Regions from separate parts of the Colwellia sp. SU-HH01217 genome, predicted to be linked through region 1. Evidence: riboswitches for the same ligand, from Rfam matches in the RefSeq annotation. Region 1 holds a riboswitch; each other region holds the start of a gene.

Region 1 (3,281 bases):
CGCAAAATATGAACGCCTCACCGACGCAAATTTAAGCTGGTTACTCGACAAAAACATGAAGTTAACAGTACTAAAACACTCGGCTGGCTTTACTTTAGATGGCAGGACGTCATCAAAAAAACTTTTAACACCGCAAAGAAATAACTTAACGAATAATTTATGGTTTACCGCTGAGTACTTCACTGGTATTAGTATACAAGGCGGGTTTGATAACAATATGTCGTATAAAGGCGGTATATTTTCGAGTGATGATTCTAACGAAATTGGCCTAACAGGCGCTAGTTACTTTGCCCTTTTATCATTAACGGCTAATTATAATAAAACGCCGTTATGGCAAAAAGCGCAAGTGACTCTAGATTATGTATATAACGATGTAGATGAACAAGGCAATACCCGTGATTTTAGTCATGTAGTCAGTTTTTCAAGCAAATTAAACTTTGGCAAATGGCATATGTGGAACGATGCTTCTTATGGTCAAGGCGATTTAGAACAAAGTGATTTATGGGGGCTTGTCGTCATGCCTTATTATCAACACACCAAAGAAATACAATGGGTAATGCGATATACCTACCTAGATAGTCAGCACCTTAATGGTATTAGACTGGGAAAGTATGAAAATCAAAATATCGCAGGAAAAGGCGATAACTACCGTGAAATTTATGCCGGAATGAATTACTTAATTAACCAACACAAGCTTAAAGTTCATTTAGGAGCGCAGTATACTCAAATGAAAGACACAGCAAATGATGGCGGAAAATATAATGGCTGGGGAGTAACGTTAGCTTTTCGTAGCTATTGGTAAGTGGTTAATAGTGGATAATGATAAATAGTTTATATAAGCCGTTATTTTTTTGAAAAATCGCTTTAACGGCTTTCTTTAACGGCTTAAATTGCAGTTTACAGGAAACTTGAATAATATTCCTTCAAAAGTAGTATGAGTACTAATGTCAGTTAAGTTTTTCGGCTATAGCTTTTCTACTTCCGCTAAACTTTGAGTAAATTCGGCTAATTCTAACTCTGTGCAATCACCATCTTCAGGCCAATTTATACCAATAATAACGCCATCACTATTTAAGTCTTCGATCCAAAATTCAAACCAATCCCTTAGTGATATTTGCGCAGGCACATAGTTAGCCCACTCTTGAGTGCAATGCTGATTAGCTAACGACTGTTCAGACCATAACGGCATCACATCAGTATTCTCAAAATTAATTGAGTCGAGCACAACCCAATCTTCACTCTCTTTATCTTGCAATGCCCATAGTGTTTGGCTAGTTTTTACACTCGCTAAAAATTCAGCAAGGATGTTCGAGTTATTTGTAGTTTCACAAGTCATTAGAACTCTTTATTAATAAATATAAACTTGAAGCAATTATACGAGGTATTTGTTTAGGGAACAAACTTAATGGAGGGGTATTAAACGATGAATAAAAAAAGGGATGCAAACAGCATCCCAAACAGGTAAACACGAGCAATTCTTTAATATTAGTATTAGCTACTAATACGTTTTTGAGCAGCAGCGCTAAGTGCTGATGAGTTAATTGAAGCTATGATTTTTTTAACTTGTGATTTAGGCAGTTTGTTTATCATTAATGTGCCTGTTTCAACCGCATTATTAGATGAAGCAAACGATAATAAATTTTGACCATTACATTGCACGCCATCAAAAATTTGACGAATTTTTAATTTATTACTTTTTAAGTAAGAGCGTAGACGTTTTTTATCGTCTGCAGAAACATATTCACAAAGCGTTTGTGCCACATTAGAAGCACTAGCAACAGGACTGTAAGTCGTAGACAGGAGAACAAGAGTAGAAACAACAACTAATAACTTTTTCATTAGAGACCTTAATTTACAATTTAACTAAATAAGTGAAACGTACATCAAAGCGACCCTTTATTTGCTAGGAGACCCCGCTGTCATAGGTTTCCCCTTAGACCGGTAGCTTTGCGTAATACTTTTTCAAGTATGTTGCCGTTTCTGCTGCGGCGTATTATACAGATAAAAAGTATTAGGTGATAATTTAAAAGATAAATTGGCCAATAACTTAAACTAATTCTTGCTAATTTTGTAAACAAATAGATACATTTGTACTTAGATACTCATTACAACCTGCTGATAGACATGTTAAACTCGGTGTTGAGCACTCAGATTAATTTTATTTTACACTTTCATTGAGAATAACATGCAAGACATCCCTGAATATCAAGTTGTTGAAATTTGTGAGCAACCTATTCCACTTTGCCAGTTACTTAAAGTCGCTAATTTAGTTGGCGGTGGCGGCGAAGCCAAAATTGTGATCAGCGAAGGATATGTATTTGTTAACAATGAAGTGGAATATCAAAAAAGAAAAAAAGTTTATGAAAATGACATTGTTGAATTTAATGGTGAAGTGTTTCAAGTCGTCGTAAATGCCAACAGTAAAGTAGAAACTGTAAAGCCTATTAAAATAGCTGCTGCTCCAAGCAAAAAGCCTACAAAACAAAAAAGTAAAAAAAATGGTAATAAAGCACAACCTTCAACCTCAAACAATACACATGAAATAAGCCCAACACCTAGTACTGCCGGTAGAAGAAGACCTATTTCATTTTAGCTTGGTTATTTTGGTTTCATTGAACGTAATTTATAATGATTAAGTAATTTTCTTTTGCCAGAAAATTGCTTTTCCCATTTTAGGATCTAACTCATATCCAGAGTAACCGTACTTTTTATAAGCATTTTTGGCAATTTCATTGCCCTCTAGAACTTCTAAAGTGAGCTTACAACAACCTTTTTCTTTAGCCAACGCTTCTACTTCAATAAACATCTTCTCACTTAAGCCCAATCCTCTAAATTTAGGTAAAACGGTAACATCATGTATGTTCATCACAGGTTTTGCGCTAAAAGTAGAGAAACCTTCAATGCAATTTAAAAGCCCTGCCGCTTCGTTGTCTACATAACAAAGAATAGAAAAAACATCTTTTCGCTGTTTTAAAGACGTTATCAGATTTTCTTGAACATAATCATCAAGAGGTTCTCCTCCTCCCATAGGATCTATAGCATAAGCATTTAATAGCGCAATTAAGTCCTCGCTTTGCTGTTTATCGTTATAATCGGCGCGTATAAGTTGTATATTCATCGGTAGCTTCCCATTTAGGATCTCTATTTTTTAACGTTACTATACGCCAGTCAATATTAAAGAACAGGCAATAGATATATTTTATTGCCACTTTGTTTAACAACGATAAACGCTAAATTTTTGTTAAAAAGGACAATATATCACTTACACCTGATAAGCCGCC
Region 2 (3,281 bases), on a different contig from region 1:
GGGATTTTTAGGTTGCTCAACGCCTATCACTAAAATACGCTCAGCTCCTAAATGTATCGCAGGACTTAAAGGTGATAATTGATGTACTGAACCATCACCATAGTGCTGGCTTTTTATTTTAATGGAAGGAAACACTAATGGAATTGCCGCAGAAGCCATTAAGTGCTCACTATTGATTTGACATGGCTCGCCACGGCGTTTCGCCCTGAACCATGGCTGAATACCATCTTCAGATTGAAAAAAACTAATAGAATTGCCTGTAGAATAATTCGAAGCCGTAATTGATAACGCAGATAAATAACCATTATCTATGTTTTTATCAATACGGCTAAAGTCAACAACTTGGTTTAGTAGAGCTCTTAATGGGGCATTATTGAGTAAACTTCGAGATGATTGGTTAGCGTAATCTGCTTGAAAGCTACCCAAAACACCTTGGGTAATATTATTAAAAACCCTGATTGGGTCGCTATGATAAATACTATGTGTATGTAAAGACTTCCACATCCATTCTAATTTCTTAACACCTAGATGAAAACAAGATGCATAGCATGACAGTGCAGTCGAGTTAATCGCTCCTGCAGATGTCCCGCAGACTATGGGAAAAGGTATGCCGTGATTGCGAGGAATAAATGTTGCAATAGCTGATAATACACCTACTTGATATGCCGCACGAGCGCCACCACCAGTGAGGAGTAATGCATTTTTACTATTTTTATATGTTCTTTTTATTGCCATGTTCAAGTACTGCTAGGTGATATAAGTTAAGTGTATGGATTTTTTTTATTATTAACATCATAAATAATTAAAATTATTCAAAAAAAAAAGCCAGCAAAGCTGGCTTTTTGAAGCGACATAGAATTATTAACTAGTAAACATTGATGCTAAGCATTGACACCTACTTGAAAATAACTTTCAGCTGCTAACGCGTTCGTTAGCTGCGTCTATTAATGGTTGCGATCCATTTTGAATAAGTGCTAAGTTCGCTGAAACAACTTTCTTTGGTAATTTTGCAATCATCAAAGTACCTGTTTTAACAGAACCTTTTGCAGCAGCAAATTCCAACAAGTTTTTACCGTTACATTGAATACCTGAGAAGATACTACGAATTTTTAATTTATTCGTCTTTAAAAAAGAACGCATGCGTTTTTTGTCGTCGGCAGCCACATATTCACAAACGCTTTGAGCGATGTTTGAAGCTTGTGCCTTCGGCGTCGATACAACAGACGTCAATAATAAAGCAGTAATGGTAGAAGCTAGTAATAATTTTTTCATTTTATTAACCTTTTAATTAATTAAGTTAGTTAGTAAAAGAAAAAACCACAGGATGTACCTAATAACGAGGTGACTCCGCTGTCATAGATTTTATAATTATTGCTAAAAATAAAAACCCTTAGACCGGTGGTTTTGCGTAACATGTTTTCGCATGTCTTGCCTTTTCTTTGTCACCTTCAGTATTGCTAAATTCATTACAAATTGCAACTTTACAGCTACTTTTATTGGTTGTTTTTTGTACTTTTGATTTTTTTGTCATTGTTAAACAGTAGTTTAAAAATCAAGTTATACAATATACCGTTTTATGTGTTCGAAAAAATTAATATTTTATATTAATAGCCTGTTAATTTTATGTTCATTTTTATTACAATTAAAATTGCATTTCAGGTACATTTTCGGGCACTACTAGCTCACCTTCGGTTAGTTTTATAATTTCATCAACAGAAACACCTGGCGCGCGTTCGATTAAATGAAACTTTCCCTCTTTAATTTCTAAAAAGGCTAAATCTGTTAATACACGTTTAATACAACCTTTACCTGTTAATGGTAATGAGCAGCTATTTAGTAACTTTGATACACCATGTTTAGAGGCATGTGTCATAGTGACAATAATATTATCAGCGCCAGCAACTAAATCCATTGCGCCACCCATACCTTTAATTAGTTTTCCAGGGATCATGTATGAGGCGATATTACCTTGAATGTCTACTTCAAAAGCGCCTAATACGGTTAAATCTACGTGGCCGCCACGGATCATGGCAAAAGACTCTGCAGAGTCGAAAAGTGAAGCGCCTGTAGCCATAGTAACGGTTTGCTTACCAGCATTAATTAAGTCGGCATCTATCTCTTCTTCGGTAGGGAATTGCCCCATACCCAATAAACCATTTTCAGACTGTAGCATGACTTCTATATTCTCTGGTACGTAGTTAGCAACTAGCGTTGGAATACCAATACCTAAATTAACATAAAAGCCATCTTCTAGTTCTTGAGCAACACGTTGTGCTATTTGTTCTCGTGTTAAAGCCATTGGTAATCTCCTAAGCTTGGCGAACAGTACGTTGTTCGATTCGTTTTTCAAATGAGCCTAAGATAAGGCGATTAACATAAATACCAGGGGTATGTATCTGGTCTGGATCTAGCTCACCAGGTTCTACAATTTCTTCCACTTCAACAACGGTAATTTTACCTGCTGTTGCGGCTAATGGGTTAAAGTTACGCGCGGTTTTTCTAAAAACAAGATTACCGTATCTGTCAGCTTTCCAAGCTTTAACAATGGCAAAATCACCTGTTATTGAAGGCTCTAAAATATAATGTCGACCGTCAAACTCTCTTTCTTCTTTCCCTTGAGCGACAGGAGTTCCATAACCCGTAGCAGTATAAAAAGCAGGAATTCCAGCACCGCCAGCACGCATTTTTTCCGCTAATGTACCTTGGGGCGTTAATTCAACTTCTAACTCTCCTGCCATCATTTGGCGTTCGAATTCTGCATTTTCGCCAACATAAGAAGCGATAATTTTTTTTATTTGGCGATCCGGTAATAAAATACCTAAACCAAAATCATCAACACCACAGTTATTAGATACCAAAGTTAATCCTTTAGTACCTTTTCTTTTTATCTCGTTGATTAAGTTTTCTGGGATACCGCAAAGACCGAAACCACCAGCAATAACTGTCATATTGTCAGTTAATCCTGCCATGGCTTCTTCATAGCTTGACACTACTTTGTCAAAACCTGCCATTTGAAACTCCTTTCTATTTGTTAGTTACTATTAATTTAGCCACATTAATTTTTCATTAAGTGCGCAATAGAGTGTATTAACACTGTGCACGGTAAGCATTTGATACTTTGGACACAGGCGATTTTTCTAATTTGTCACTGATAAACCAACCTGCTTTGAGCAGCTTGTCAAAATTAATTCCGGTCTCAATACCTAAGCCGTTAAGCATATAAACTACGTCTTCTGTTGCAACATTACCAGAAGCCCCTTTAGCATAAGGGCAGCCGCCAA
Region 3 (3,281 bases), on a different contig from region 1:
GGCCGCTTAATTTTTCTTTGTCAAAGCACATTAAAAAATCGATTCCGTCACAAGTGTTTAATCAGTTGCTGTCGTTAAATGCTATTTTGGTTATGCGATTTACCTTGCTTTGCAGTTAAAACATCAATATCTGCAAGCTCAGGGATGTTCGCTTGAAGTTTTGATTCTAAAACATCAATAGCAACCGCTGAGGCACATAGGTCATTACCTCGTTTTTCAAAAGATTTAGCGTGAGTTTCCATTTCATGCTCTATTTTTTCACCAAAATCTTCCATTCGAGTTTCAAACGCATCCATATCTCCACCAGAAGTTAGCATCTCTTTACCTAATGCCATTAATAAAGTCCCCATTGAGTTTTGCACTGCTTTTTCTATAACAGCTTCAATACGCTCTTCAAAGTCTTCACCAAAGATTTCATCGCCATCAATACCATCATCATTAAGGTAGAACCCTTGCTCAGCTGAAAAATGTGTTTCTATTTGTTGGTGAATAGTATCTAACTCTGTAGTGATATCTGCACCTACTTGGTTATTTTCGCCCAATAGCTCGTCAAACGTTTTCGTTAACCCATCTGAAGCTAACGATAAAGCATCTAAAGCGATCGCTTTTACTTCTGGTACAACATCTCTAATGCTGGTCGAGTATTGAGTCACTAAACTTTGCTGTTTTGCGTTTAAGGCAATAGTTTTACCTTTCACTATTAGGACTTTGTTATCGGTGATTGTGTAGAGGTTATTTTCCGAATCATCTAAAAATTCTAAGCTATCTTTAGAAACCTTTACGCCAGCTTCAAGTTGAATATCGCAACTAATTTGATGTGCAAAAGCACTAGCAGAAGCGATGCTTGTAGTTAAAACCAATAAAGAGGCTGTTAGGATGTTTTTCATGTGAAGTCCTTTATAATTTCATTGTAATTACAAAGTATATAACAAGACTGATGCCAAGTTAGCAAAGAAGGGTAACTATTTGATTTTTATTAACTTAAAAATAACTCTTACAATAAGCACAAAGCACTACCAAGTTAAAAAAACTAAATAGTGGTTATTTAAACTAAAAGTTAGTGATTCGGTACTTACTTAAACTAAGCCATAAAACAAGCACTTAAAATAAGAATACAAGTAAGCTAATTTACTTTACTTGTGACAACTTACGTATTTCAGAAAATTGGTAAGCAATCTCAGGGCTAACTTTATTATTTTTCAAATACGTTTGAAACGCACCAATTAATAACTTTAGCTGAACCAAATCTGTCATGCTAGCTTCTTCTTTATGAAACTTTGCCGCTAAATCTGTCAGTTTAGTTAGGTATTTTTTTGTTAAATTAACTTTCATTAATACTACATCCGATTTAATTTTTTATTATATTGTCGGAAAATAATGTTCGCTGTTAATACACTTAAATTATAAGTTAAGCACTATATAATTTTGTAGCCCAGCCATCATAGGTTTCCCCGTAGATCTGTGGTTTTGCGCGAATATTTTTTCAAATATCTTGCCAGATGCCATAACATTCTACACAAAGTTTATTAGATTACAACTATTCGTAACAAAATATTTCAGTGTAACCAAAACCATTAAGATATTGATTTTAGTAGTATATTCTTTGCATCTCAAACAACCTTGATTGACAGCGTTCAAACTCGAATGCTAATTGCGTTGCTTGATATAAGGCATCAATATCAACCTCAGCACTAATAATAAGACGTATATTTTGATCGTAAAACTCGTCAACCAGCGCAATAAAACGTCGAGCTTCATCATCAAAATGTCTTAGTTCTGACATTAAAACCCCGCTTCGTTGGTAGCTATCCTCTACTCCTGAAAACACTGCAGGAATTAAATCACCATGAAATTGTGGTAAATTATCTATAAGGATAGTGTCAAACATATCTGCAAGAGTTATATAATCTCGCTGGCTTCTTGGTCCTGAGCATAGCGCAAAGAAGTCAAAGTAAATCGTTTTATCGTGCATGGCTATATAATCAATATTCCGATGATTAATGCAAATATGACCCGAAGCAAGCTTGTTCTCCTGAGTAATATCAATAAAACGTTGCCTTAAGAAGTTAGGATATGCGGTGCTTGGATAAACATAATCACGATAAGGAATTCCTGTGTCTGTAATTTTAGGGGACAAAGATGAATAATGACTGTCTGATAACGATCTTCGATGATCAATTTCACCATCAATTGAAATAACCTGACAATGGTCATTAATCAGTTGAATTGTGGGTAAGAATAGAGCCCGTTGAAGTCCATTTTTATAGAGGTTTTCAGGTTGACAATTTGAGGTAGCAACCAATGTTATCCCTTGGGCAAAAAGAGCGTCCAGCAAGCCCGACATAAGCATAGCATCACCAATATCTGACACAAAAAACTCATCAAAGCAGAGTACGTCGACTTTAGTTGCCCACCTTTTTGCGATAGTGCTTAATGGATGCGTTTGTTTTGTTTGTTGCAAGGCATGTTGATTTGAAATTTCATTTAATTGCTGGTGAACACTTTCCATAAATCGATGAAAGTGAATACGCATTTTTTTATCAATAGCAAGATGTTGATAAAACAAGTCCATTAGCATGGTTTTACCACGCCCTACTTTGCCATAAAAATAAATACCTTTGATGTACCTATTTTGATTAAACAAGGGTGTTAGTTTTAAGCACAGAAGCTTAGAGAAAAAAGATGAGTTATCACTCGCTGTTAATGACACTTGGCAAGAGAGTTCATTAAGCGCATTAACAGCAAGTAATTGTGCCTCATCATAAGACAACTTCTTTGTTTCAACGAGCTGTTGATACGCTATTTTCATCGACATCAGGAATTGCTCCCAATAAAATTAAACGCTTAGGTGTCTTACTCTAAAGGTTCTCCCCTTTAACTTCCCTTTTTCCAGTTTTTTAAGGGCTAATTTAAGTGCGTTTTTATCTACTGCTACATACGCCCAATTATCCAAAACATTGATTTTACCAACTTGTGATCCTTGAATACCATTTTCACCTGTTAAAGCACCAAGAATATCGCCAGGCCTTACTTTTTGCTTTTTACCACCATCAATTTGCAGTGTAGCCATTTTGCTTTGCAATGGGGCTTGATCGAGTACAGATAAACTAGGCAAAGGCTCACCAGTAATAACTTGATCGAGGTAATCCTCAAGCAAGCCAACCTTATAACTTTCTTTCTCACTAAATAAAGAACAAGCGATACCTTTACTTCCTGCACGCCCAGTACGACCTATACGGTGAACATGAACTTCACTATCACGAGCAATATGATAGTTAATA

The links. A riboswitch is a leader RNA that binds a small molecule or an ion and turns the genes downstream of it on or off. The one in region 1 is predicted to bind cyclic di-GMP.
Region 2: linked by a shared signal. The riboswitch ahead of AC27G3_RS13795 (DUF3718 domain-containing protein) and the one ahead of AC27G3_RS06600 (DUF3718 domain-containing protein) in region 1 are both predicted to bind cyclic di-GMP.
Region 3: linked by a shared signal. The riboswitch ahead of AC27G3_RS10665 (hypothetical protein) and the one ahead of AC27G3_RS06600 (DUF3718 domain-containing protein) in region 1 are both predicted to bind cyclic di-GMP.

What each region holds. Positions count from the first base shown of each region.
Region 1 is NZ_BAAJLX010000003.1:343,081-346,361, forward strand. It holds gene AC27G3_RS06590 (porin) at 1-802, shown strand, start outside; gene AC27G3_RS06595 (DUF2750 domain-containing protein) at 965-1,336, opposite strand; gene AC27G3_RS06600 (DUF3718 domain-containing protein) at 1,492-1,839, opposite strand; cyclic di-GMP riboswitch class I at 1,904-1,986, opposite strand; gene AC27G3_RS06605 (RNA-binding S4 domain-containing protein) at 2,186-2,593, shown strand; gene AC27G3_RS06610 (GNAT family N-acetyltransferase) at 2,633-3,118, opposite strand.
Region 2 is NZ_BAAJLX010000012.1:13,797-17,077, reverse strand. It holds gene AC27G3_RS13800 (patatin-like phospholipase family protein) at 1-735, opposite strand, end outside; gene AC27G3_RS13795 (DUF3718 domain-containing protein) at 913-1,272, opposite strand; cyclic di-GMP riboswitch class I at 1,338-1,443, opposite strand; gene AC27G3_RS13790 (3-oxoacid CoA-transferase subunit B) at 1,643-2,299, opposite strand; gene AC27G3_RS13785 (CoA transferase subunit A) at 2,310-3,011, opposite strand; gene AC27G3_RS13780 (hydroxymethylglutaryl-CoA lyase) at 3,088-3,281, opposite strand, start outside.
Region 3 is NZ_BAAJLX010000007.1:70,925-74,205, reverse strand. It holds gene AC27G3_RS10670 (DUF2884 family protein) at 75-887, opposite strand; gene AC27G3_RS10665 (hypothetical protein) at 1,129-1,332, opposite strand; cyclic di-GMP riboswitch class I at 1,424-1,507, opposite strand; gene zapE (cell division protein ZapE) at 1,589-2,809, opposite strand; gene dbpA (ATP-dependent RNA helicase DbpA) at 2,837-3,281, opposite strand, start outside.